2 regions of the Murimonas intestini genome follow, and region 2 is predicted to be linked to the other one. Evidence: a T-box and tRNA genes for the amino acid it is inferred to sense, from the RefSeq annotation. Region 2 holds a T-box; the other holds one or more tRNA genes.
What was found. The T-box of region 2 lies ahead of leuS (leucine--tRNA ligase). A T-box ahead of a tRNA ligase gene usually reads a tRNA of that ligase, here a tRNA-Leu.
Positions count from the first base shown of each region.

Region 1 (10,335 bases), on a different contig from region 2:
GGAGTCCCTCCTGGAGGGGATGGCAGAGTACTACTCCGCCGAGCTTGCACAGAAGGTCAGCCGCGGGTTGCTTGAGTCTGTAGAAAAAGGACATGTGTTAGGCGCAAATCCCTTATTTGGATATGACTTACATGATAAACGGTATTTCATTAATCCAACAACAATGCCCATTGTTGTTGAAGTATTTGAACGTTATGCATCCGGTGATACTGCTAAAGTTATAATGGATGATTTAAACCGCAGGGGTTACCGTACCATGAAAGGTAATAATTTTAATGAGAACGCTGTTTACTATATGCTCCGCAATAGGAAGTATATAGGTGAATACCTGTATAAAGGCAAAGTGTACCCTAACGTACCTCAAATTGTAAGCAGCGACCTGTTTGAGCGCGTGCAGGATATACTCGGCCTTAACAGCCGGAATAAGTCGCGTACCAGGTGCACGGCCCCGGTTGAATTCCTTTTGACCGGGAAGGTATTCTGCGGCTACTGCAAAAATACGGTCATCGGAGATTCCGGCACCGGAAGGAGCGAAACATATTATTACTATAAATGCTCTGGCCGTAAGAACAAAAACGCCTGCTGCCAGCTGAAAACTTACCGGAAAGAGTTTTTGGAGAAGTATGTGGCACGGTATACCATAAATAACGTGCTTAAGCCTGACCTTATTGAATTTCTCGCGCGCAAAATTGTTGAGCTGCAGAATGCTGATGACGAAACTATCCTGCTGCGCAACCTGAATAAAAGGAGGAAGGAGATCCAGAAGGGACTTGACAATATTATGAAAGCCATTGAGATGGGGATCATCACGGATACCACCAAAGACAGGCTGGTAGAATTAGAGAGCCAGCGCTCTGACCTTGATGCTGAGATCGCAAAGGCAGAAATAAAAAAGCCTGACATTACAGCTGATCAGGCACGCTACTGGCTATACAATTTTAAAAACGGGGATATAGATGATGTTGAGTTTTGTACAAAGCTCATAAACACCTTCGTCAACTCATTATATCTATACGATGACTATATCGTGATTGTATATAATTTTTGTGACCGCGAAGGATCACCTGAAGAGGTCAATGCTGCCCTGGAAGAAATAAAAATTGACCATGAACTTTCGAACCTCAATGGTTCGGCTGTTCATGGTCAAGTGCCGGCGACCGGAATCGAACCGGTACGGGAGATTAGTCCCGCAGGATTTTAAGTCCTGTGCGTCTGCCAGTTCCGCCACGCCGGCATTCTGCCACGCAATGTGGCAAGTGGGACCTATAGGGCTCGAACCTATGACCCTCTGCTTGTAAGGCAGATGCTCTCCCAGCTGAGCTAAGATCCCATGGGATATGAAATTGCCGCCACATGAATGTTTCATGTGAACGACCCAGATCGGACTCGAACCGACGACCTTCGCCGTGACAGGGCGACGCTCTAACCAACTGAGCCACTGGGCCTTATCTTAAGTTTAACAACAAATGGACCTTCGGGGACTCGAACCCAGGACCGACCGGTTATGAGCCGGTTGCTCTAACCAACTGAGCTAAAGGTCCAAAAGAGCCGATGATCGGACTCGAACCGATAACCTGCTGATTACAAATCAGCTGCTCTGCCAATTGAGCCACATCGGCATTTTTGTGCCGTTGCTAAACTTAAATGACTCCTACGGGAATCGAACCCGTGTTACCGCCGTGAAAGGGCGATGTCTTAACCGCTTGACCAAGGAGCCTTATTTTGTTGTCATCACCTTCAGCAGTGACCGAAAATTATATTATCATAAGTCTTTGCTAAATGCAATACTTTTTTTCGATTTTTTTAATTTTTTTCTTTTCACCTCCTGCTCATTACAACTTTATTCTTCCCAGTTCTCTTTGCCTGATACAATGAATCGTCTGCTTTTGTAATATAGCTGAACCACTCTTCTTCCTTCTCACAGCTTCCCGGGATAGCTGCGTAAATACCGATACTGACGGTTACAGCTGAGATTTCGTCTGATTTAAAAGGGATATCCATTGCCTCTATAGCTGCCCTCATTTCCTGGGCCATGGCAAACGCTTTCCCCTCATCTCTTACCGCACCGACATACATGAATTCCTCCCCGCCGTAGCGTATCAGATGTTCTTCTTCATTTATAATAAATCTTTTAAGCTCCTGTGCCGTCATCTGCAGACACTTATCACCTGCCTGATGTCCAAAGGTGTCATTATATCTCTTAAAATCATCCACATCTATCATCATCACTGCCAGGACTTCACCTTTTGCCATGCACTCTCTGTACAGTTCTTCCATTTTCCCGTCCAGGAATCCCCTGTTCTGCAGTCCAGTAAGGGGATCTGTATTCGCCTTCTCATTTAACAGCCTGTTCTGCTCCATGATCTTCTGCCTGTCCTCGTAGAAGCGCCGTTCATTGTAGTATCTGTAGAAACATATGAATACTACCATAATGATCATAATAGAGGCATTGACATAACTCCCATAATTGCTGGTCCCTTCAGGCTGGTAAAACGGAAGGCAGATATACATGATCAGCTGGGCGCTGCCATACATCATGCATGCCTGACGCGGAGTCAGATAGGAGAGCATAGAAATACTCAGAGCCGAGATCAGGTATGTGCTTATATTCTCAGAAACTCTCTGATCGTATAAAGTGATTCCAAGAGCCCAGGCCAGCATGATCACGCAATACCAAACCTGGAGCCTGATGATAAGCCCGGCCTTCTGCGGCATTATCTTTTTGAAATATGGCCAGCCTGCCAGCCCTGCTGCAGACACTGCTAAAAGAATAGCGTAGAAAAATATATACACTCTGCTTGACTGGGTATGTATCTTCCATCCTGTGTAGGCAAGTGTAAACAGCAGATTGTAGATTTGTATTCCTATTACTATCAGTAAGATAATCCAGAAGTACTTTAGAATACGTTCCGCCACAGCAGTCCTGTACCCTGTCTCCATCTTCTCTGGCCATTGCCTGTGTATCCTGTGCCCTGCATTTTTATCCATAAAGCGTACCACTCTTTCAGTATCGGTATTATCTCATTAATATCACAGGAGTGTACAAATTACAAGTATTTTTTTGAGGCTTATTATACTGGGCATATTTATAAAATGGGACGCTGCAAAATACAGCGCCCCCGCAATTATATCTTCATGGTATATATTCTCCAGGCATTTATTTTCTGCAGACACAAAATTCAGCCACCGCCTGATTATTCAGGGGATCAGGGTCATAAGTGGAGCTTGCGGCTGAGGCCTGGTTCAGTATGGTACCTGAAGCACAGCGGTCTACATATCCGCTGATCAGTATGACGGCTGATGCTCCATTTGCCAGACTTCCCAGACTGATCTGGCCATGCCACGGGAACCAGCTGCTGCCTTCATTCAGTGAGTAGTGGGCATTTTGTATGACAGACGGCAGAAAATCTGTCATCTTCACGTCCTGGGCCGTATCCGGTCCTCTGTTAGATACTATGATCCTGAATACTACAGGACGGCATGGACAGACAGTTCCTGAACTGACTGTTTTAGAGACAGCCAGATCGGCGCTTGGCCCGGTACCTACGTCAACGCTGCTGTGGTCAATATTATTTGTATAGTCAGGATCGGGGGTGTCACTTGTCACATAGGCAGTATTTGTAATAACACCAGACGCTAATGTTACTGTTCCCCTGATGAGGATGACTCTGGTCTCCTGATCCTCCATATCTCCCAGAGGATACGGGCTGATCCAGGGTGACCAGCTGTCACCTCCGTCCGTTGAAAATTCCACGCCGCTCAGTCCGTCAGGACCGTCGTCCCTCAGTCTGACATTCCGGGCCCTTACACTCCCCAGATGCCGTATGACTATCTGATACGTCACCACGTCCCCAGGCCTGGCGCTGGACTTATCCGCCGTCTTCTGCAGGCTCAGGTCCGCCGTCTGGGCCACAGGCGTCCCGACAGTTGCCGTATTATTATCCGGATCAGGGTCAGGCGTCGCCGAAGATACACTCACTGTATTTATGATATATCCTGAAGCGCCGGACTGTACACGTGTACGAATCAATATCCTCCTGACTTCTCCGGCAGCCACTGTGCCAATCTGGTGAGTTCCTGTCCATGCCTGCCAGGTTATTCCTTCATCCAGTGAATATTCAGCATCCGGGACTATATCTGACAGATTTACATCCCGGGCATCAGATGGCCCCGCATTTGATACCAGGACTATATACGTCAGATACTGGCCTGGTCTTGCCGGCACAGGATGGGCCAGCTTAGAGACAGATATATCTGCAGATTCCTGTATTTTTGTGATATCCGTGGCCGTATTATTTTCCGGATGCGGGTCAGGGGTGGATGATGTCACAGCCGCAGTATTTGTTATTGTACCTGACGAGGACAGTTTCAGGTCCCCTCTGATCTTTATTGCCGTACTGCTGCCTGCTGAAAGCTCACTAATCCTGTAAACGGAATCCCATTTTTCCCACGTCAGCCCATTATCTGCCGAATACTCTGCATCTGTGAGCTGGCTGGGCACAGCATCGATCACGGCTATTCCCCTGGCGGTTCCCGGTCCATTATTTGTAACAGTCACTGTATAGACTACCCTTTGCCCCGGAACAGCCGGAACAGGTGAGGCTGTCTTTGTAACAGCAAGGTCCGCCGTATCGTATACCTTCACCACAACCGTAGACGTGTTATTGTCCGGATCAGGGTCAGGAGTACTACTCTTTACTACAGCTGCATTCGCCGTCTCCGCTGCATTCTGGCTTACTCTTCCTCTTATAGCCAGGTCTGAATAGGATTCTCCGGCAGCCATACTGCCAATCACATAGCTGCCGCTCCATCTGCTCCAGGTACTTCCTCCATCAGTCGAATACTCTGTATCTGTGAGTTCACTCAATACTGCCTTATCTTCTATTGTCACCTGCTCTGCTTCCTCCGGCCCCAGATTCCTGACATCCACATAGTAAGTGAGAAGCCCTCCCGGAGCAGCCGTTTCAGGTACTGCTGACTTGGTGATCTTCATATCTGCCAGGCCGCTGACAGGAGTCTCTATCACAGCCGTATTATTACCGGGATCAGGATCGTCTGTTTCACTTTCTACAGAAGCTGTATTCCTGAGAATTCCTGCACCTGCCTCATTTAAAGGCAGCAGTCCTCTGACAAGGATTTCAGCCGCCATTCCTCCTGCCAGACTGGTCATCTCATACGTTCCGCTCCATGGATACCAGCTGACGCCCCCATCGATGGAATATTCCTGATTCTGGAGCACCTGCGGCAGCATATCAGTAAACTGAACATTTACTGCATCTGACGGTCCTGCATTGGAGGCAGCCAGAGTATAAGTGACCCGCTGCCCCGGCACCGCCGGACTGGGGCTGACTGATTTGACCAGTGAAAGATCCGCTTCCGGCTGTATCTGACGCTCATCGACAGCTTTATTGTCGGATGGATCAGGATCAGGCGTTGCCGATGTCACAACAGCCGTATTAATTACTGTACCGGATGCCAGGGAGGCCAGGACTCCTCTTATGGTCAGGCTCAGTTCCGATCCCGGCGCCATCACATCACTCTGGTACGTTCCTGTCCACGGCTGCCATCCCGGGATGCCGTCTGTGGAATATTCTGCATTTTCCAGGATTCCCGGCACGGCATCTATCACTGTTATATCTCTTGCAGCAGACGGACCTGCATTTTTGACTGTCAGAGTATATGTCAGTACTTTTCCCGGTACGGCCGGATCAGGTATCCCGCTCTTTGTAATTGACAGATCTGCCAACGGAACAAGGGCTGTTTCCGCAGCGTCGTTATTATTAGTCATATCTGGATCTGGTGTTGATGAAGCCACAAATACTCTGTTCATCAGATCCCCTTCCGCCTCCGGGTCTATGGTCCCCCTGAGATGTACCGTGATGCTCTGTCCATCTGCCATACTCCCCAGATATATGCTGCCCGTCCACGGGGAGTATGTGATTCCATCAAGTGAGTACTCAGGATTCTGAAGCCCCATCATGTCTGAATCTGTCATTGTAACATCTGCTGCCGTATCAGGCCCGCCATTTATAATATTTACCAGATAATTATATAGACTTCCCGGTACTGCTGTTCCCTCTTCCGCAGTCTTCGTCACGGATAAATCTGCTGACGTACTTACCGGCGTATTAAGCGTAAATATATTGTTGTCAGGATCAGGATCAGGCGTCTGGGCCGCAGCCGAGACAGAATTGTTCACAATCCCGGAGGCCGCACTGCTTAAAGTCCCCCTCAGCAATATCTGTATGCTGTCCCCGCTGGCTATATCTCCGGCCGCATAGGGATTTACCCATGGATTCCAGGTATTTCCTCCGTCTGCTGAAAATTCCGGCCCTGATAATTCCGGCGCTGTACTGTCTGTGACTGACACTGCCTGTGCCGTATCAGGCCCGGCGTTGTTCACCACTATTGTATAAGTCAGCTGCTGCCCCGGTTCTGCCGGTACAGGTGCTGCAGTCTTTTTCACTGATACATCTGCGGAAGTTTCGATGGGCGTCAGAACTATATCCGTATTATTGACAGGATCCGGATCAGGCGTCGCAGAACTGACTGCTGCTGTATTGCTCAGTATCCCTGCTGCCGCACTGTTTACTGTTCCCCTGATCAGAACCTCTGCTGAAGCATCCGCCGCTATTGTCCCAACATTTAAAAATCCAGGCCAGTCATTCCAGCTAATGCCGTTATCTGTTGAAAACTGCGGATTTGCCAAAAGTGAGGGCAGAGTATCTGCCAGTTCTATATTCTGGGCATCTGCCGGACCAGCATTTGAAATAGTGACAGTATATGTCAGTTCTCCTCCTGGTAATACAGGACTGGGGCTGGCTGTTTTTGTGACTGAGATATCGGCCGACGGATCCACAGGCGTAGCTGTGGATGAAGTATTATTGCCCATGTCCGGATCAGGTGTATCTGATGAAACTGACGCCGTATTTGCAATTGTATTTACAGCTGATGCTGCCACAGTCCCGCGCACATATACAACGGCTGCCTCACCCGCATCCAGAGTTCCTACAGAATACGGGCTGCTCCAGGGCGCCCAGTTCTGCTCATCAGCAGACACCTCTGCTCCTGTAAGGACCGGAGGCAGCTCATCCTCAAGGATAACACCTGCTGCCGCTGACGGGCCTGCATTGCTCACAACTAAGGTATAGGTCAGATACTGCCCGGGAACAGCAGGACTGAGGGAGGCTGTCTTTACGACAGAAATATCTGCACTTGCTTCAACAGACGTCGTCACTGTACCGCTGTTGTCCGATGGATCCGGATCAGGTGTGGAAGATGTGACTGAAGCACTGTTTACCACGGTCCCTGCCGCCAAAGAACTGACATTTCCGCGGATCATAATAGTTACAGATTCAGATGCTTCCAGCGTACCTGCCCGGAAGCTGCCGCTCCATGGTATATATACGCCTCCATTTACAGAATACTCCGGGTCATTTATCTCAGAAGGCACCGCATCTGTCACCTCCACATCAGCGGCAGCCCCCGGTCCTGCATTCGAAACTGTAACCGTATAAGAAATCATTCCGCCTGCTTCCACTGATGCCGGTCCTTCCTTAACCAGTGTAAGATCTGCTAAAGCTTCGGCCTGCGTAATGACTGTATCTGCATTATTATCTGGTATGGGATCAGGCGTATCACTCGCAACAAATGACGTATTCACCAGGCTTTCCGTCTGTGTGACATTTACTGTCCCGCGTATAGTCAGCGTAAAAGAACTCCCTGCGGGTAATATCGAAAGTGAGTAGCTCCCCGTCCAGGGTTCTTCTGCACTTCCGTCCACAGAAAACACAGGATTTTCAATTTCTGCCGGCAGAGTATCGGACAGGACCACATTTGCTGCATCTGAAGGCCCGTCATTGCTTACCACTACTGTATAAGTCAAAATCTCTCCCGAAAGGACAGCAGAAGGAGATGCAGTCTTAGTTACTGACAGGTCTGCCGCCGCTTCCACAGTTATGATCTCTGTGTACGTATTATTATTTGGATCAGGGTCATCTGTGGCAGAACTTATCGTAACTGTATTCATCATTTCACCTGTCTGCGCATCAGGATCCACATCACCTCTTAAATAGAGTGTATATATATCCCCCGCTGCCAGGCTCCCCGCCGCATACTCTCCTGTCCATGGATACCAGATAACTGAATCAAAAGAATATTCCTGGTTTAACAGCTCTGCCGGAAGCGCATCGGAAATAATGACCTCTTCCGCCTGGGACGGTCCGCTGTTTGTCACTGTTATAGTATAGATAAGCTGTTGGCCCACACTGACAGGATCAGGCTCTCCTGTCTTAATGACCCCCAGATCAGCCAGCGCAGACTTTGGTACAGTAATGGTTACCGTATTATCAGAGGGGTCAGGATCTGATGTGTCGCTTGTAACAGACGCTGTGTTCTGCAGCTCATCCTGAGTGCCCGCTTCCACTGTCCCCCTCAGCAGGAATGTAAAAGCAGTGCCCGCCTCAATTATCCCTGCATCCAGCTGCCCATGCCACGGCATCCAGCTGGTTCCTCCGTCAGCAGAATATTCCGGCGTGCTGAAATCTGCCGCTGCTATATCATTTATTATGGTATTTTCGGCCGGATCCGGCCCATGATTTGTCACTGTAATATTAAATGTGAACGCCTCTCCTATTACAGCAAAGCTTTCATCTGCTGTTTTAGTGATCTCAAGATCAGCTGCCCGGTCCACCGGCGTGACGGTGGTAGCTGAATTGTTGCCCGGATCAGGGTCCTCTGAGTAAGAAGTCACTGTCGCCGTATTTATCACAGGGCCAAGTACAGAACCATCAAACACCCCCTGGATAACAACAGTGTTCACCTGTCCCGGCGCCATAGTTCCCAGTACAAGAGTTCCGGGCCAGTAGTCAGACGGCCCTCCGTCCAGACTGTATCTCGCACCTGTGATCTCAGGCGGGACTATATCTGTCAGGAGCACATCATATGCATCCTCCGGACCATAATTACTTACTGTTATCGTATAGGTTATGGTATCCCCTGTGGACAGTACCTGCAGATCTGCTGTTTTAGTCACCGACAGGTCCGTGGTAGTCCCGATCTTCAGAATATAATCCTCCACTTCCCCGTCTGATGCCGGCCCCACACTCCTGGTATCCTGGATCTCTGTCCCTGTATCCTGCAGATCATCCGTGGTGAGGCGCAGGCGCAGGAATGTATGGTCCGGCGTCAGCGCACTGCCGGGAGGGCGGCCAAAATCCAGGGTATACTGGCCGGTACCTGAATATGGAGGTATCTGAATGACTGCCGCTGCCTCCGAAGCCTCAAACAGCCCGTTCTTATTAAAATCGATCCACCCATACAGATTTGCCGTATCCCCTGTATCATTCGTCACCGCTGCTGTCAGTGAATAGTTCAGGGCATCTACAGGCAGAACAGGCAGCGGAAGAGTCAGGGCATCATCCTGGATCCCCTGGGTCAGGTCATCCCCGTCTGCCATTGCACTCTGATGTGCGTCATCCTCTGAAGTTACCCGTGTTCCCAGATACAATGGACTTCCCAGACCATGCCGCGGGCCATTGCTGGCAAGAAGAGTATTGTAATTTCCTGCTCCCCCGCCTCCTCCAGCATCAGGGGCATCTCCGAAATCTGTTTCTATAATGGCATAAGGACACATTGCCGCATCAATAAAACTTCCCGGCTGTGTGGCTGAGAAACGCATTCCCGCCGCTGAATACCCGCTGAGCCTGTATCTGTAAATAGTCCCGTCGCTGCTGCTGACTGCATAGAGATTCCCATTGCCATCGACAGCCACAGCCCCGAACAAAGCACCCGGGTTCGGCCCGGTTGTATCAAGGGGAGCCACATCTCCCGTCAATTCATTGATCCTGTAAACTACCCCATTCCTCTCCACTCCGTACAGCCGCCCGTCGGCCGGATTAAACGCCCAGTCTCCTATAGCCAGCGGTGAGGACAGAGCTGTGCCATAGTCCTCTGTCTGCTCCCTGTAGCCGTCTGAAGGATCCACCAGACGGAGAAATGTGGCTGAATCAGGCCGCAGATCTACCGTATAGAACCTGCTGCCGCCCGGTATATATACATAGTAAAATCCCGACATATCAATGGCTCCGGCCGAGTAAGCCGCTGCAGGCATCCCCTCAGGCCTGGGTTCAAGATACATGACATCACCATTCTGATCTACTCTGACTATTGTATTCTGCACCTGGTCATAGCCATAGATAAAATTATCCTCTGTATTAAACCCAACAGCATTCACAGCTGCCGGGCTCTGTACAGGTCCCATGTCGGCTGCATCGCCTGTCACAAGATTGACTGCAAACCTCCCTGTAGGCTGCTCCCCTTCAAATAATATCATTT
Region 1 is NZ_JANKBI010000015.1:51,729-62,063, reverse strand. Features, by position in the region: partial or broken gene NSB28_RS25160 (recombinase family protein) at 1-622, shown strand, start outside; tRNA gene NSB28_RS18420 (tRNA-Leu) at 1,149-1,234, opposite strand; tRNA gene NSB28_RS18415 (tRNA-Val) at 1,258-1,330, opposite strand; tRNA gene NSB28_RS18410 (tRNA-Asp) at 1,372-1,445, opposite strand; tRNA gene NSB28_RS18405 (tRNA-Ile) at 1,468-1,541, opposite strand; tRNA gene NSB28_RS18400 (tRNA-Thr) at 1,547-1,619, opposite strand; tRNA gene NSB28_RS18395 (tRNA-Glu) at 1,646-1,717, opposite strand; gene NSB28_RS18390 (GGDEF domain-containing protein) at 1,819-2,988, opposite strand; gene NSB28_RS18385 (GEVED domain-containing protein) at 3,158-10,335, opposite strand, start outside.
Region 1: it has a tRNA-Leu gene. The T-box ahead of leuS (leucine--tRNA ligase) is inferred to sense a tRNA for this amino acid. The anticodon was not compared.

Region 2 (10,335 bases):
TTACTCTCAAAGATGAATCAGACACTGTACGCGTACATCTGTATTACGGAGTGATGGAGGAGGCTGATATCATCACAAGGGCTGCTGTAATCGAAAATACCGGCAGCCAGCCTTTCCACCTGGAAAGAGCCATGAGCCTGAATCTGGATTTTCTGTCCGGATCCCGTGACCTCATTACCTTCCACGGAAAACATGCCATGGAACGCCAGCTGACAAGAAACCCCATCCATCCAGGCATACAGTCTGCGGGCAGCACACGCGGCGCATCAAGCCATCACTACAATCCATTTATGATCCTCGCCGGAAGTGACACAGCAGAAGACTTCGGCGACTGCTATGGTTTTTCCTTCCTCTACAGCGGAGATTTTCTGGGAGAGGCTGAATATGACCAGATGGACCAGACCAGGATCGTCCTGGGAATACACCCCGGCAACTTCAATTTCAAGGTAGAGCCGGGCGCTGCCTTCACTGTTCCCGAAGCCGCCCTAGCATATACATCAGACGGACTCTCAGCCCTCTCCCGCATCTACCACAATGCGTACAGGAACAATCTCTGCCGGGGAAAACACAAGAAAACAAGAAGGCCCATCCTGATCAATAACTGGGAAGGGACATATTTTGATTTTAATGGAGAAAAGCTTGTCTCAATGGCAAAAGAAGCTTCCGAGCTGGGTGTGGAGCTCTTTGTCATGGATGACGGATGGTTTGGAAACAGAAATGACGATAATACAGGGCTGGGTGACTGGACTGTAAACGAAGAGAAACTGGGATGTACTCTTAAGGAGCTGTCTGACAGGATACACGGGACAGGGATGGTGTTCGGCATCTGGTTCGAGCCTGAGTGCATTTCCGAAGACAGCAGCCTCTACCGCTCTCACCCTGACTGGGCGCTGAAGGTTCCGGGCAAAGCTCCTGTTCGCAGCCGTTACCAGCTGGTCCTGGATTTCTCAAGGGAAGATGTAAGAGAACATATCTACAGCCAGTTATGCTCTGTTCTGGACAGCGCCAGGATTGAATATGTCAAATGGGACTTTAACAGGAGCCTGAGCGATATCTACAGCGCCGTCCTGCCTGCTGACAGACAGGGCGAAACAGCCCACCGCTATGTCCTGGGCCTGTATGACATGCTTGAAAAGCTCACATCACGCTTTCCTGATATCCTGTTTGAAGGCTGCAGCGGGGGCGGCGGACGCTTTGATGCCGGTATGCTTTATTATACCCCCCAGATCTGGTGCAGTGATGATACAGATGCAATAGAGAGGCTGAAGATCCAGTACGGCACTTCCTTCGGCTATCCTGTCAGCGCTGCAGGCTCCCACGTATCTGCAGTGCCCAACCACCAGACAGGAAGGGTGACGCCGCTGTCCACAAGAGCTGTGGTGGCCATGTCAGGAACCTTTGGATACGAGCTGGATATCAGCAAAATGACTGCTGCTGAAAAATCTGCCGTCAAAGAGCAGATCAAAGACTTTAAAAAGTATTATTTTCTGATCCAGGACGGTATTTACCACAGACTGACAGATCCTTTTACAGACGACCGCTACTGTGCCTGGGAATTTTCTGACCAGGACGGCCGCACGGCTCTGGTGAATGTAGTCAATACAAGGACAGCTCCGAATCCTTCAACAGTCTATATAAGGCTGAAAGGACTTTGCAGCAGCGCCCTGTACAGGATCAACGGCGGACAGGAGCAGTACCCAGGCTCCGCCCTGATGAACGGAGGACTTCCCCTGCCTGTGCCGTCTGCTGAGTACGAGAGCTGGCAGTTCTATCTCACTGCTGAGTGACAAGCATATAAGAGGCAATGTACCGCTGATCTATCAGCCTGGTACACTGCCTCTTATTTTTTATTTCACAACAAGATTCACTATTTTCTTAGGAACATAGATTTCTTTTATGATATTTCCTGTGATCTTATCAGCCACTGCCGCTTTTCCGGCTGCTATGGCATCCTCTTTGGAGATCTCTGCCGGAACCTTGATCACAGCGCGTGTCTTTCCGTTGATCTGGACAGGTACCTCTACCTCGTCGTCCTTCATGGCTTCTTCGTCATGCTCCGGCCATGTATTCTCAAATACTGAAGAGCTGCCTCCCAGCTGCTCCCACAGCTCTTCTGAGAGATGCGGCGCAAACGGAGCAAGCAGGATCACTGCTGTCTTTAATGTCTCTTTGTCGATTCCGCCCTCTTCCTTAGCCAGGTCGATCATCTTATTATTATACTCCATGAATTTGGAGATAACTGTATTCAGGCTGAAGCTCTCCAGCCTCTGGGTAATGTCATGGACCATCCTGTGGCGCAGCTTCACCATCTCTTTGGAGGCCTGCACATCTTTATCCTTATTGTCCGTCACCAGAGTCCAGAAACGGTTGATGAAGCGGTATACACCGTCGATTCCTCTGTCATCCCACTCTGCATCCAGCTCAGGCGGTCCTACGAAAAGCTCATACATCCTCAGGGAGTCGCATCCGTAATCCCTCACAAGGTCATCCGGTGACACTACATTTCCCTTGGATTTGCTCATCTTGATCCCATTCTTGCCTGTGATCATACCCTGGTTGAACAGTTTTGCAAACGGCTCATCAAAATCCACCACACCGATATCATGCAGGAATTTAGTATAGAACCTGGAATACAGCAGATGCAGGACAGCATGCTCCACACCGCCGATATACATATCTACAGGCAGGTATTTGTTGGCCTTTTCCCTTGAAACAAGCTCTTTGTCATTGTGGCTGTCTACATAGCGCAGGAAATACCAGGAGGAACCTGCCCACTGAGGCATTGTATTTGTCTCTCTTTTTGCAGGACGCCCGCATACAGGGCATGTGGTATTCACCCATTCGTCTATGGCTGCCAGCGGTGATTCTCCTGTGCCTGTAGGCTGATAGCTCTCTACCTCAGGCAGGCGCAACGGCAGCTCTTCCTCCGGTACAGGCACTGCTCCGCAGTGGTCGCAGTGGATGATGGGGATAGGCTCTCCCCAGTAACGCTGTCTGGAAAATACCCAGTCACGCAGCTTGTAATTTGTCGTTACCTTGCCGATACCGCGTTTTTCCAGCATCTCCGGAAGATCCCTCTTGGCATCCTCTGAATTCATTCCATTAAATTCTCCGGAATTTATCATGATTCCCGGCGCAGTATACGCCTCTGTCATATTCTCTATTTCAACACCGTCTTTTGCGATCACCTGGATAATAGGAATATCAAATTTTCTGGCAAACTCAAAGTCACGGTCATCGTGGGCAGGCACACACATGATGGCGCCTGTTCCATAATCAGCCAGAACATAGTCAGAGAGCCAGATAGGCACTTTCGCGCCATTGATGGGATTGATTGCATAGCTTCCCGTAAATACGCCTGTCTTTTCCTTATCCTGCAGCCTGTCTACAGAAGATTTCATGGATGCCTTGAAAATATAATCCTCTACTTCTGCCCTCTTTTCCTCTGAAGCCAGCTCCTTTGCCATGGCGTGCTCCGGGGCCAGTACCATGAATGTAGCTCCATAGAGTGTGTCAGGCCTTGTAGTGTATACCTTCACTGTCTTGTCGCTGCCATCGATCTCGAAGTCTATCTCAGCGCCATGGCTCTTGCCTATCCAGTCAGACTGCATCTTTTTAACCTTTTCAGGCCAGTCCAGCTTATCCAGGTCATTTAAGAGCCTCTCTGCATATGCTGTGATCTTCAGCATCCACTGGCGCAGGTTCTTTTTCGTTACAGGAGTTCCGCAGCGCTCACATGCGCCGTTCACTACCTCTTCATTAGCCAGTCCCGTCTTGCATGACGGACACCAGTTGATGGGGAACTCTTTCTCATATGCCAGTCCTGCCTTGAACATCTTTACAAATATCCACTGTGTCCACTTATAGAAATCAGGGTCTGTCGTATTAACTTCCCTGTCCCAGTCGTAAACTGCAGCGATCTCATTGATCTGGCGTTTAATGTTTGCCACGTTCTCAGCTGTGGAGATTGCCGGATGAACGCCCATCTTGATCGCGTAATTTTCCGCTGGAAGCCCGAAAGCGTCCCAGCCCATGGGATGGATCAGGTAATATCCCTGAAGCATTTTATACCTGCTCCACACATCAGAGATAACATAGCCTCTCCAATGGCCTACATGCAGTCCGTTTCCTGACGGATACGGAAACATGTCCAGACAGTAATATTTTTGTTTTTTGCCGTCATCTACGTTTACAGGGTTCTTCTCCCAGTTCTGACGCCATTTCTTCTCGATTGCCTTATGATTATAAGGTACAGCCATTGTTAAATTCCTCCTTTAATAACATCTAAATAAAAACATCAAAAAAAGCCCTCTCTATACATTATTTAGAGACGAAAGGGCTTGCGATTCCGTGGTACCACTCTAATTCACCTGCCGGCAGAATACTCTGCTGCGGTGCACTCATTTATATTCTGTAACGGGAAAGCCCGCCCTGCCCTATGGATCTCCAAAATGATGCGCACTGCATATAACTGACTTGCCATCATCGGGAAATATTTCAGCCAGGGAACTCCGAGGCGAGTTGGGAACTTACGCTGCTGCCTTCCACCTGCCGGCAGCTCTCTGTAAACGGTGGGTTCTTAATACTCCTCTTCACTGTCTTTGCATATATTTGTTACTTTTAGTTATTCTACTCATTTTGCTTGCATTTGTCAAGAGATGTTGTATACTAAAACACAAAACCAAAATTTAAACAGGAGGCACTCATGAAAAATAAGTGGTATTCACCAGACAGCCTTATACTTGCTGTCATTTATATGCTTTTCATCATTTCATTTTCAGTAGTCATTACTCTGAATTTCCGTCCGCTGTATTATTTTGACATCGGCCATCTGGATATTCCGGCAGAATCAGGTTATCCGGCAGATGAGATACGGGAAAATTATGACGCTCTGATCGATTACAATTCTATGTTCAATCACAGTGAGCTTAAATTCCCTACTCTTGCCATGTCAGATACAGGCAGGATCCACTTTGTGGAAGTAAAAAATATCTTCGTTGCCGTACAGTACCTGTGTATTGCCGCTTTCCTGGCTGCCCTGGTATGGACAGTCATTAAAGCCAAAAAGAAGGATTTTTCCTTCCTGTTCGGAGCTTCTCTTCTAAGTATCGTCGTTCCGGCTGTGCTGGGGGCGCTGATCGCTCTCAACTGGGATAATTTTTTTGTGACCTTCCATCATATTTTCTTCAATAATGATTATTGGATCTTCGATGCCGCAACGGACCCTGTCATCACCATACTGCCAGATACCTTTTTCATGCACTGTGCGCTGATGATCCTGGGCGGCGTTGTACTTGGAAGCATTCTCTGCTTCACGGCAGGAAAGATACTTGCAAAGCGCAGCAGGAGGGCATGACACAGCCAATGCCTGGAGCGCATTGTCAAATCACCTGCCTGCTGCTGTATCTTTTTTAGAGAGCACCGGCATAACGGTAATAAGCATAGTCACAAAGCTGGCAATACCGCCTATGAAGTTTGAGACAGGCTCAGCCAGAAAGACACCGTTTGCCCCCAGACCGCTAAGCTTCGGCAGCAGCAGAGTCAGGGGGATGACTATGATCACCTTCCTGAAAATCGAGAAAAATACAGCCTGCTTTGATTTTCCCAGGGCCACAAAGGTAGACTGCCCTGAAAACTGCAGCGCCATCATAAAAATACCAAAGAAATAAATCTTCATCGCCGGCACGCCCTGGCTGAGCAGCGCAGGATCGCTGTTAAAAAGCCTGATAAAGAATTCAGGCGCAAAAAAGATCAGGGCCCATGCCACGCACGTAAATGCAATACAGGAGACAGTTGTAAACTTGATCGCGGATTTTACCCGCCCGTACTCTCCTGCCCCATAGTTAAATCCCATGACAGGCTGCGCTCCGTTAGTGATTCCATTAACAGGCATATTAATGATCTCCCTCACGGAATTTATCACAGTCATGATCCCAACATACAGATCCCCTCCGTATCGTGCCAGAGTGGCATTGCACATTATCTGTACGGAGCCGTTTGTGACAGCCATTACAAAACCGGAAAGCCCCAGGGCTGATATCTCTTTTACAAGGCCCCATTTTATCTTTATATTCTTCTTATCCAGTTTCAGGATCGCCTTTTCTCCCGTCAGGAAGCGCAGCACCCAGAGGGCTGATATTCCCTGAGATATCACTGTGGCTGCGGCAGCTCCCCTCACTCCCATATGGAATACAAATATAAAGACCGGGTCAAGCACCAGGTTTGTTACTGCTCCCAGCATGACTGTGGCCATCCCCGTTTTCCCAAAGCCCTGGGAATTAATAAAGCTGTTCATCCCCAGGCTGATCATGACAAAAAGCGTGCCCACCAGATAGATTGAGATATAATCATCTGCATAAGGATATGTAGCGTCGCTGGCCCCAAACAGATAGAGGACAGGTTTTTTAAATATATAGCAGGCAGCCATCAGGATAATGCCTGATACAAGCAGCATAGAAAAAGATGTCCCCATAATGGACGCCGCTCTCTTATAATCCTTCTTCCCCCTGGCGATGGAACACAGAGGCGCTCCCCCCATGCCGAACAGATTTGCAAAAGCTGTGATGATGGTAATGATGGGCAGTGTAAGCCCAATCCCAGTCAGCGCCTGGGTAGAGGCATCAGGAATGTGCCCTATATAGATCCTGTCCACCACACTGTACAGGACATTTATCAGCTGGGCAAGCGTCATGGGTATTGCCAGGCTTAATATATTGCCGGATACGCTTCCCCTGCTGAAATCATTTTTTTCCGCCCCGGCAGACTCATTTTCTGCTGTCAGGTCTTTTCTCTTTCTCATTATATTTTCCCCTTTTTATTGCTGTCCCGGCACATTTTAGTATATAATAAAAAAAACGGTAACCCCCGGGAGGATATTCTATGAGCGATGTTTTATTTTCTGTATTCCCAAATGAGCGTTTTGTCGACCTCTCGCTTTTCCAGTATGGCTATGAAAAATGTGATCCTCTTCATTCCTACGGCCCTTATATACGCAATCATTATCTTTTCCATTATGTCATTTCCGGAAAAGGTGTCTTAAACGCTACAGATTCCAAAGGGATCACAAGGAAATTCGAGCTGGCCGCTGACACAGGCTTTCTTATTTATCCGGGACTTGTGAACACCTATTACGCTGACGAACACGAACCCTGGGAGTATACATGGATTGAATTTGACGGGATCAAGGTCCGCGAATCCCTGGAAATGGCCGGACTTGCGGAGGAAGCTCCTGTTTATGTCCCCAACTATCCGGAGCTTGGGGCCATTCTGAGAGATGAGCTGCTCTATATTGCAAGCCATTCCCAAGCCTCGCCGCTCAACCTCACAGGTCATCTGTTTCTGGCCCTGGATGCCCTTATCACCTCGTCATCTTCCAAAAAACGCCTTCAGGAAGGCAGGCTGAGGGATTTTTATGTGCGTGAAGCTATCGGTTTCATTGAACAAAACTATGCACAGAACATCACTGTGGAAGATATGGCCAGAGGCTGCAGCCTGAACCGCAGCTATTTCGGAAAAATCTTTAAGGAGGCCCTCTCCCAGAGCCCCCAGGAATTCCTGATCCATTTCCGCATGTCCAAGGCTGCAGAACAGCTGAAAACCACAGACCTTCCCATCAGCAAGATCTGCGGCTCTGTAGGCTATCCCAACCAGCTGCATTTCTCAAGAGCCTTCAAAAATGTATACGGCATCTCACCCAGCCAATACAGGTTAAAGAATAAAATCCGGGAACCGTAAAGACGTCTGACGGCCGCCTAAAGCCCGTCAGGACTTTATCAGCTTTCCAGTTCAAACGAATGGAAATTGATGCTTCCCTCCCCTGTAAATCTGAAATACAGCTGCGCCCTGTCATCATGCAGGTTCAGCTTTGATTCCATAACAGCCGCAGGGTTTCCCGTATCCACGGGGATCCTGCAGCAGACGCTGCCCTCAGGGCCGCTCATAACTTCCATGTATCCTTTTCCATTTCCTGATATCTCTATCCTAATCCTTCTCGTCTCAGTAAGGTCAAAATACTTGAAGCCTGCAACAGCTCCGTCCTGCATATTCGCTATGTACTGATCCCCCTGCTCCTCTCTGTCTTCTCCTGTCTGTGTAAAGTAGGGATGAACTGATAAATCACCGATCTCATAAATAAATCCCGCACCATCTTTAGAAAAAAGAGAACATGCTATTGATGCCTCATACCTGCCTGTCCCCCTCAGCGGTTTTCCGTTGAGTCCGCAGCTTGTAATCTCAGCCTGCAGGATCCTTCCGTTTTTGTCAAACTCTATAGGCTCTGCGCATCCCTGACGGGAAAACGCATGCTGGTTCGTATGGCGGTGATAGAAAATATACCACTGATCCTTTACCCTGACCATACCTCCATGATTATTTCCGATATAATTAGAAGAATGCTTTGTTGTCCAGCCGTTTAACCCTACATCACCATTTGAAACAACCGTTCCCCCATAAGAATATCCTCTGTCAGGATATCTGCTGACAGCATAACAGAGCTCATGGCTGTTGATTGAAGAATATATAAAATAATATGTACCGCCTGTCTTTCTGATCGAACTTGCTTCAAAGAAAGCGTGACCCTCGAATTCTGTGCCCGCAGAATAAGACACCTGAGGTATAATGCACACAGGCTCTCCTTTCACTGTCAGCATATCACTCTCCAGTTCCATGCAGTATGCCCCCTCATAGCGCCGTCCATGCATAAACTTTTCCTCACTGGACTCGCTTACAGGCGCGCCAAACCCGGTATAGAGGAATACTCTTCCGTCATCATCCAGGAGGACTCCCGGATCAAACTGATAAATATCTCCCTTCGCCTCACCCACAGCCGCCCCTGATGCATGGCGCACTTCCCCATAGTATTCAAACGGGCCTGTGGGAGAATCCCCGGCCGCCACCGCCATAATACCAATCATATCAAGTGTGTAATACAGATAATATCTTCCATCCGGCCCTCTGACGATATCTGGGGCATACATGTAATGCGTGCCGTCCGCATTTCTTGGATCCTGGCTCCTTCTGTATATTACTCCCTCACATCTCCAGTCTGACAGATCGTCCACAGGCGCAGACCAGCATACATAATCATTCATGCAGAAAGCTTCCCCATTAAACTTATCATGGGAGCCATATACATAAAGCCTGTCCCCAAACACATACGGCTCCCCGTCCGGGATGTACTCACAGCTTGGCAGATAAGGGTTGAATGCCTGTTTTTTCATCTACTATACCTCCTCATTATTTTTCCAGATAATATGGCTGCCCGCCGGGCTTCTGCCTTCCATGACAGAGCCCGCGGGCAGCACTTCAGTTTTCAATTCCTATTGCCTGTCCGGCATATCTTATTTGATGCCCAGGACGGCATTGCTGTCCTGCCCTTCTGTATATTCCAGTGTGATCTTATCTCCCACATTATACTTGATGATATTCAGGTAATCTACAACAGACACGTCATAAATCTCATCACTGCCTTCCAGCATGATGTAATAATGTGAATTCCCATCAATGACTCCCTGTGCTATCTTCGCTATTTTCCCTGAAGCAGTCTTGATAGACTCTGTATCTGTCGTAGTGATGCCACCCTCTTTAAGCAGGTTGATATATGCCTTCTCACATTCAGATACTGTATCGCCTATAGCCACATTCTGGTATTTCTGGATATTGACCATGGCATACTTCTTAACAAGACCTGCGCCGTCCTTCAGCGCCATGAAGTACGTAGGCTCCCCTGCAATATTTAACAGCAGCGGGAAGGTCGCCTTGTATCCTAAGTTCTGCACCTGTCCCTCAGCAGAGCCCATGGCAGAGTATTCCTCCGCCCCTGCTATGTCATATCTGCGGCATTCCATGGTCCTCTGGTTCATGAGCACAAAGCCCACATTAGACTGGTCACCGCTCACGGAGGTGATGCCTGAATATACCCAGACATCATCATCCATTGCCAGGTAGTTATAGCCGTCTGTAGTTTTCAGGCACCCCTTCTGTCCCAGGATACTGTTAAAGTATCCGTTCTGGAGGCTGCCGTGATAATCATACAGCTGGATCAGAAGATCTGCCGAGAACACATGGTCAACCCACGTAGGACAGTCCTCCACAGTATAATCCTGCGTCTCCCCTGTTATGGCATTACAGAGCACCACTCTTCCTATAGTTACCCCGCCGAACAGGCCAATGTTAAACTTCTTTACAGGGCACACCCAGTACGGTGTTCCCTCATCATCTATCTCAAAGCTCAATGTATCAAAAATATATGTCGGATAACGGAATCTGAGATGTCTGTTAATATTCCTGTTAAAGTATTCTGACTGGGAATACTTGATAGGCTGGTCCAGCTTGACA
Region 2 is NZ_JANKBI010000001.1:469,014-479,348, forward strand. Features, by position in the region: gene NSB28_RS02230 (alpha-galactosidase) at 1-1,787, shown strand, start outside; gene leuS (leucine--tRNA ligase) at 1,848-4,259, opposite strand; T-box leader at 4,324-4,605, opposite strand; gene NSB28_RS02240 (TIGR01906 family membrane protein) at 4,706-5,356, shown strand; gene NSB28_RS02245 (MATE family efflux transporter) at 5,387-6,799, opposite strand; gene NSB28_RS02250 (AraC family transcriptional regulator) at 6,880-7,734, shown strand; gene NSB28_RS02255 (family 43 glycosylhydrolase) at 7,773-9,218, opposite strand; gene NSB28_RS02260 (hypothetical protein) at 9,339-10,335, opposite strand, start outside.